DNA from 3 places in the Bradyrhizobium sp. CCBAU 11430 genome. Region 1 is predicted to be linked to each of the others. Evidence: predicted binding sites of a transcription regulator. Region 1 holds the regulator's gene; each other region holds the start of a gene.
The links. The regulator LexA, encoded in region 1, represses DNA repair genes until DNA is damaged. The targets are predictions, from matches to a motif close to TGTTCNNNNTGTGTTCNG.
Positions count from the first base shown of each region.

Region 2: a site for LexA is predicted at 1,449-1,466, ahead of uvrA (excinuclease ABC subunit UvrA). Genes of this name have one in related genera too.
Region 3: a site for LexA is predicted at 1,299-1,316, ahead of XI04_RS29945 (DUF3072 domain-containing protein). Genes of this name have one in related genera too.

Region 1 is NZ_LBJV01000050.1:29,653-31,914, reverse strand. Features, by position in the region: gene XI04_RS13710 (molybdopterin molybdotransferase MoeA) at 1-342, shown strand, start outside; gene lexA (transcriptional repressor LexA) at 519-1,220, shown strand; gene XI04_RS13700 (hypothetical protein) at 1,782-2,216, shown strand.
Region 2 is NZ_LBJV01000057.1:51,054-53,315, forward strand. Features, by position in the region: gene uvrA (excinuclease ABC subunit UvrA) at 1-1,353, opposite strand, end outside; gene XI04_RS17765 (outer membrane protein) at 1,640-2,262, opposite strand, start outside.
Region 3 is NZ_LBJV01000070.1:37,393-39,654, forward strand. Features, by position in the region: gene XI04_RS29925 (hypothetical protein) at 82-339, shown strand; gene XI04_RS29930 (hypothetical protein) at 435-683, shown strand; gene XI04_RS29935 (hypothetical protein) at 790-996, opposite strand; gene XI04_RS29940 (hypothetical protein) at 1,016-1,237, opposite strand; gene XI04_RS29945 (DUF3072 domain-containing protein) at 1,353-1,547, shown strand; gene XI04_RS29950 (DUF6496 domain-containing protein) at 1,627-1,941, shown strand; gene XI04_RS29955 (hypothetical protein) at 1,954-2,262, opposite strand, start outside.

The DNA of each region.
Region 1 (2,262 bases):
GGAGTCATTGGCCTGCCCGGCAATCCCGTGTCGTCCTACGTGTGCGCCTTCCTGTTCATGGTGCCGCTGATTCGCGCGCTGTCGGGCCGTTCGGTGATTCATCACCATCGCGAGCGCGCCGTGCTGGGCCGCGATCTCGGCGCCAATGACCAGCGCGAGGATTATCTGCGCGCGCGCCTGGAGCCGCGCGACGACGGCACGCTCGTCGCCCTTCCCGTCAGCCATCAAGACTCCTCTCTGCTTGCGAATCTTGCTGCAGCACAGGTACTTCTCGTGCGCGCACCGCTTGCGCCAAAGGCCGAGGCCGGCAGCCCCTGCGAAGTGCTGCGGCTCCCCGTCTGAACTGCGCGGCCACACGCATTCGGCGAGTTTCGCTCTGTTCACGGTAAATTAAGCAGTTGCGGAACATGTATCGAACATATAGTGTCCGTTCATGATTTGTTTCGAGGATGTAGCGGCTTATCGCTGAACTCATCGTCTCGGAATCGAACGACATCAACCGGGGGACTTTGGTCGAGATGTTAACGCGCAAACAATACGAGCTTCTGCGGTTCATCAGCGAACGCTTGAAGGAAAGCGGCGTGCCGCCGTCCTTCGACGAGATGAAGGATGCGCTCGACCTGCGCTCGAAGTCAGGCATCCACCGCCTGATCACCGCACTCGAGGAGCGCGGCTTCATCCGCCGGCTGCCCAACCGCGCCCGGGCCATCGAAGTGATCAAGCTGCCGGAGCTCCAAGCTGCCGCCGGCAACCGACGCGGCTTCACGCCAAGCGTCATCGAGGGCAATCTCGGCAAGCTGCGCGCGAGCTCCAGCCCGTCCGCGGACGAGGGCGAGCGGCCCGTTGCGGTGCCCGTGATGGGCCGCATCGCGGCCGGCACCCCCATCGAGGCGTTGCAGACCCGCAGCCACACCATCAGCGTGCCTCCAGACATGCTCGGCTCCGGCGAGCATTACGCGCTCGAAGTGCGCGGCGATTCCATGGTCGAGGCCGGCATCCTCGACGGCGACATGGCGCTGATCCAGCGCAACGAGAGCGCCGATACCGGCGACATCGTGGTGGCGCTGATCGACGACGAGGAAGCCACGCTCAAGCGCTTCCGCCGCCGCGGCGCCTCGATCGCGCTGGAGCCCGCCAATGCCGCTTACGAGGTGCGCATCCTGCCGCCGAACCGCGTGAAGATTCAGGGCAAGCTGATCGGGCTTTACCGCAAGTACTGATACCGGAGTCTTCAGCGCCTCGCGCGCGCCTTCGGTCGGCATCGCCGATCAGAGATTGGAGCGGATGATGGTCCGCTCCGGCTGGATAGTCTTTCTGGTTCTGCACAGATTGTCCGGCCCCTCCCCCTTTCGCGACATCCTCGGCAGGCCGCGGGAAGCAACATCGCTTCGCGGCCTTGCGAGTTCGAGGGGGACAGCCCAAATGCGCCGGATCGTTTGAGCGCAGCCGCAGCAACGCTGGTCGCATCATCATGTCGGCTAGGACACGGCCGTGATCCAGAAAATCCGCAACAACCGCAATGCAGCGCGCACGCAGCCGAGCTGACGATACTCGGGCTGGCTGGTTTCGCCGGTCGTTGACGCGCGCCTGCCAAATGCACGGAAGCCGACTTTGTTCCTATCGAATTCGGAAAAGATGGAAAAGATAATGTGATCGGGGCTCGCGGATCCCAGCCGCAGATTTGCCTACAACCAAGCAGACCGTCACGTGCTTCCACTCTGGTAGGGGCCTGCGCCTCCAAAAGGGGTGCGGGTCGCTATCTCTGCATAGAGGAGCACCCGATGTGTGACTACAGCCTGCATGCCGTCGCGACGCGCCCCGCAGAAGTCGGCGAGACGATCGTCACGACAACATTCCGCGGCACCTCGACGCGCGGCTTCGCCTCCGAAGCCGATCTCTCCGTCGCGGTCTGCCTGCTGCCGGGAACGGAGCTCGCCTTCGCCGATAACGTCCGTTACGACAACCGCTGGATCTGGACGCGCACCGTCAACTCCCGCGTCGGCAAGTTCGGCAAGATCGATCCGCACATTCCCGATCGCCATCATGATGCGATCGAATTCCCGGACGGCAAATCCGTGCTGGTGACGCAGCTCGTCGAGGGCCAGCGCGCAACCGTGCTGCAACTGCCGGTGACCCAGCCGATCGGCGAGCGCGAGCACAAGCCGCAGATCATCGCCGACAGTCGCCCGACGGTCACGCGACTGCCGATCGGCTGACGCCCTCCGGCCCGGCGGGTCCGGGGCCAGGATTGAAATGCCGTCG
Region 2 (2,262 bases), on a different contig from region 1:
GGGCTTGAGCCGAAAGCCCTTGCAGCCCTCGCAGGGCACGTCGTGGAAATACTTCGCCAGCTCCTCGCGCGCCCACTCGCTCTCGGTTTCCCGATAGCGGCGGTTGATGTTGGTGATGACGCCCTCGAACGGCTTCTTGGTGTCGTAGGAGCGCACCCCGTCCTCGTAGGAGAACTTGATCTCGTCCTCGCCGGAGCCGTGGAGGATGGCGTTCTGCGTCTTCTTGGCCAGGTCCTTCCACTTGGTGGTCAGCGTGAATTTGTAGTGCTTGCCGAGCGCAGTCAGCGTCTGCACGTAATAGGGCGACGACGATTTGGCCCAGGGCGCAATCGCGCCCTTGCCGATGGCGAGCTCCTTGTCGGGGATGACGAGGTCTTCGTCGACATGCTGCTCGACGCCGAGGCCGCCGCAGGCCGGACACGCGCCGTAGGGGTTGTTGAACGAGAACAGGCGCGGCTCGACCTCGGGGATGGTGAAGCCGGAGACCGGGCAGGCGAACTTTTCCGAGAACAGGATGCGCTCGGGTCCGCTCTTGTCGTGGATCTTGGCGGTCTTCTTCTTTTCCTCGGCGGGAGCCGCCGCCGGCGCGTCGGCGAATTCGACGACGGCGAGGCCTTCGGCGAGCTTCAGCGCGGTCTCAAAGCTCTCGGCGAGGCGCTGGCCGATGTCGGCGCGCACCACGATACGATCGACCACGACGTCGATGTCGTGCGGGAATTTCTTGTCGAGAACAGGCGCTTCCGCAAGCTCGTGGAAGGTGCCGTCGATCTTGACGCGCTGAAAGCCCTTCTTGAGCCATTCGGCGAGCTCCTTGCGGTACTCGCCCTTGCGACCGCGCACGACGGGGGCGAGCAGATAGAGGCGGGTGCCCTCGGGCAGCGCCAGCACGCGGTCGACCATCTGCGAGACGGTCTGGCTTTCGATCGGCAGGCCCGTGGCCGGCGAATAGGGCACGCCGACGCGGGCCCAGAGCAGGCGCATGTAGTCGTAGATCTCGGTGACGGTGCCGACGGTGGAGCGCGGGTTCTTCGACGTCGTCTTCTGCTCGATCGAGATCGCCGGCGACAGGCCGTCGATCTGGTCGACGTCAGGCTTCTGCATCATCTCGAGGAACTGGCGCGCATAGGCCGACAGCGATTCGACGTAGCGGCGCTGGCCCTCGGCGTAGATGGTGTCGAAGGCGAGCGAGGATTTGCCGGAGCCGGAGAGCCCGGTGAACACCACCAGCTTGTCGCGGGGAATCTCGACGTCGATGTTCTTGAGGTTGTGCTCGCGCGCGCCACGGATCGTAATTGCGCGCAGGCTGGAGCCCGCGTTCTGTTGTTGGCGCTTCGCCTTGATCACTTCATCCATCCGAGTTGCCCTCAAGGAATCCCATGGGTGCGCGACCGCGCCAATAAAAAAGGCGCGCTCGCCCGGAACCGGGATCGGCGCCGATGGGGTTGTCAGCGAACGTAGGAAGAACGGAGACGGATTTCCAGTGGGACTTGCGAATCGTCAACGGAATGTTGGCGCGCTGGCGGCATCTGGCAGCAGTTGCTGTGCGGAACTGCGCGGGAAGCTGCCGCGAAAACAAAAAGGCCGGCGCAAGGCCGGCCTTTCGTGACGATGGGACGTCGGTAGCGATCAGGACTTCAGATCAATACCGGGCGACCACGGGGCCGCCGAAAGTGTAGTTGAGGCGGACGGTGCCCATGTCGACGTCCTGCTTGATCCGATCGATACGGTCGTTGACGCCGAGGATCGTGAACGAGTTGTTGCGCTTGCCCATGAACAGATGGTCGTATTCGATCGCCACGGACCAGTTCGGTGCGAAGCCGAATTCGATGCCGGTGCCGACCGCGCCACCCCAGCGCGTCTCGCTTGCGCTGTCGAGGACCACGCCGCCCAGCAGGCCGTTATATTTGGCGTGCGTGACGGCCGCGCCACCCTTCACGTACCAGAGCACGTTGTTCCAGGCATAGCCGACCTGGCCGGTGAACAGGCCAAGCGCGTCGATCTTGGTCTGGTTGACCAGCGGCCCAAGCACCACGCTCGTATTCGAGCCCTTCAGGTTGGCCCAGTCGCCTTGGGCTTCAAGGCCGAACACCCAGTTGGCCGACTGCCAGCGATAACCGACCTGTCCGCCGACGACGCCGCCGGTCGCATTGTGACAGCCTTCAGCCGTGTCCGGACCCGCAACACCGAAGATGTTGTTGACGTCCCAGCAATTGCGGCTCGAGGCGCCGCCGCCGTTGATACCGATGTAGAAACCGCTCCAAT
Region 3 (2,262 bases), on a different contig from region 1:
GCCGGTGATGACAATTCCTTCATGCGTTTGGAACCGGCGAATATGGCCCGCGTTTGCATGTCAGTTCGGGATGCGGTTCCCATGCGCGCAAAAAAGTCGTCGGACCTGATCTCTCCCACCGGCCTCATCAAGCTGATGACGCATGCGATGATGGGCGCAGCCCTCGGCCTCGCCTTCAGCCTCACGCTGATCCTGTCCAATCCCGCCGTCGCCAAGCTGCTCGATCACGGCGGAAGCCAGGCCGCAATCATCTTCGCCCTGACATTGGTGACGACGTTCGCGATCGGCGCGACACTCACCGGCGTCGTGTTCATCCTCGCAGAGGACAAGCAATCTTGAAGCGTGCGTGCGGCCCGGCAGATGCGTTTGTCGGGAACTCCTTCGGCAAATGGCGGTTGGCTGCCTGCGTCAATTTAACTCAGGGAGTTCCCCGCATGACAACGGCAAAACTCGTTCTCACCGCAATTTTGGCCACCGGCCTCGCCGCCGCGCCGCTCGCCGCACAGGCCAAGTCGCACAAGGCCAAACACGGATCATCGATGTCGTCCTCGCAGACCACGGGCGCCAACACCAAGGCCTCGAAGGGCGCGGATCCTTCCGGCCAGGGCGGCTCCGGTCCCGGCTCGGACCAGGGCGGCACCATGACGAACAAGAGCAGCAAGGGCATGAGCAATACCAAGTGAGCTCAGGCCGACATGACATCAAAAGCCCCGCGGCGACGCGGGGCTTTTTTTCTTGATGCGGGATCGGCAATCGAGCGCCACATCGTCGAGCGCCGGCGTCAGCTCGTTACGGGCGACGCGTTTCAGAGTTGAGCGGGCGGCTCGCAGCATTCGTCTTCACGAGTTGCTCGAGCTGCGCCCGCTTGCGTCCGATCAGAAGTTGGGCCGCAGCATCGTCGAGCCCCGCACGCTGCAATTGCCGGATGGCCGAGCCCAATTCGAGAATCTCGGCGCGCAACCTCAAGATCCGGTAAGTGTCCGGGTCCTCCTCCACGGCGCCCCCCCAAAAGGTGTCAGCGCCGCGTGCTCGCGCGCTCGGGACCGACGGCTGTCTTCACGAGACGAAGGCGCACCCGGTCGCGAACGTCAGGCAGGACATCGCCGCCGCCAGCAGCCTTCCATTCGCCGATCAGCAAATTGACCTTCCGGCGCAAATCCATCTGCGCCAGGGCTTGCTGGACGCAATCGCGGTCGCCGTTGATGAGATACCGCACGGAGGCCTCGACGCCGGCCATCTCAACCCTCAAGGCGCTGATTTTACGTCGAATTTCATTAATTCTGTTGTCCATGGCTTGTTAGAACAAAATAAGAACATATAGTCAAGTCACGATTTCAGGACGGAGAAGCGACATGCAGGTTCAGGGCAAATACGACGCCAGGGTTTTCCTCGCCGAGCAGATGACACGGACGCAGGGGCTGAGGTTGAAACGGCTAAGCGAAGAAGCGTATCAGCCCGCGCAATATGCGCGCGATCTGTCCTTCAGCGAGGCCGCACGTCGTATCCAGGTGCTGGAAGCCGAGATCGAGCTGGCGAATTCCTTCTAGGCTGCGCCTGGAACACTGTCCGCGTCCTTCGGAACCATGCCCGTGTCGAATGGTTCTCCCCGGCCAAGGGAGAACATGCATGGCACGCAAGGCAAAGAAGCGCAGCTACTCGCGCAGCGCCGGCAGCGATGTCGAGAGCGAGATGCGCCGCTACAAGAAGGGCACCGCCAAGAGCGGTCGCAAAGGCCGTGGCGGACGTGTGAAGAGTCGCAAGCAGGCGATCGCGATCGGACTGTCGAAGGCACGCAAGAAGGGCAAGAAGGTCCCGAAGAAGGCCGCCAAGAAGACCTCCAAGAAGACGTCCAAGAAGACCTCCAAGAAGACCTCCAAGAAGAGGACGACCAAGAAGAGGACAACCAAGAAATCGTCGAAGCGCAAATCCAGCAAGCGTTGACGTTGGCCTGCGTCAGATCATGCTGCCCGGCATGAAGCAGCGGATCGAAACGCCGAACGCGGTCTTCACCGGCCACACCATGGTGCGGCCGGCCCGGTTCGGCTCGGTGATGACGGCTTCGTCCGGCACCTCGATCCACTCGCCGTCGAGACGCACGCGATAATGCCCGTTATGCGACTCCCAGTCGGGATCGGCGACGGCAAAACCATCCGCATCCGAACAGCACGGACCAAGGTGGCTGCGCAGGCTGTCGAACCATGGCTTCAGGGGTGAGTCCGCGTAGCGGCCGTCGTCCCGCCCGAGAGCGTTTCCGCCCCAGAG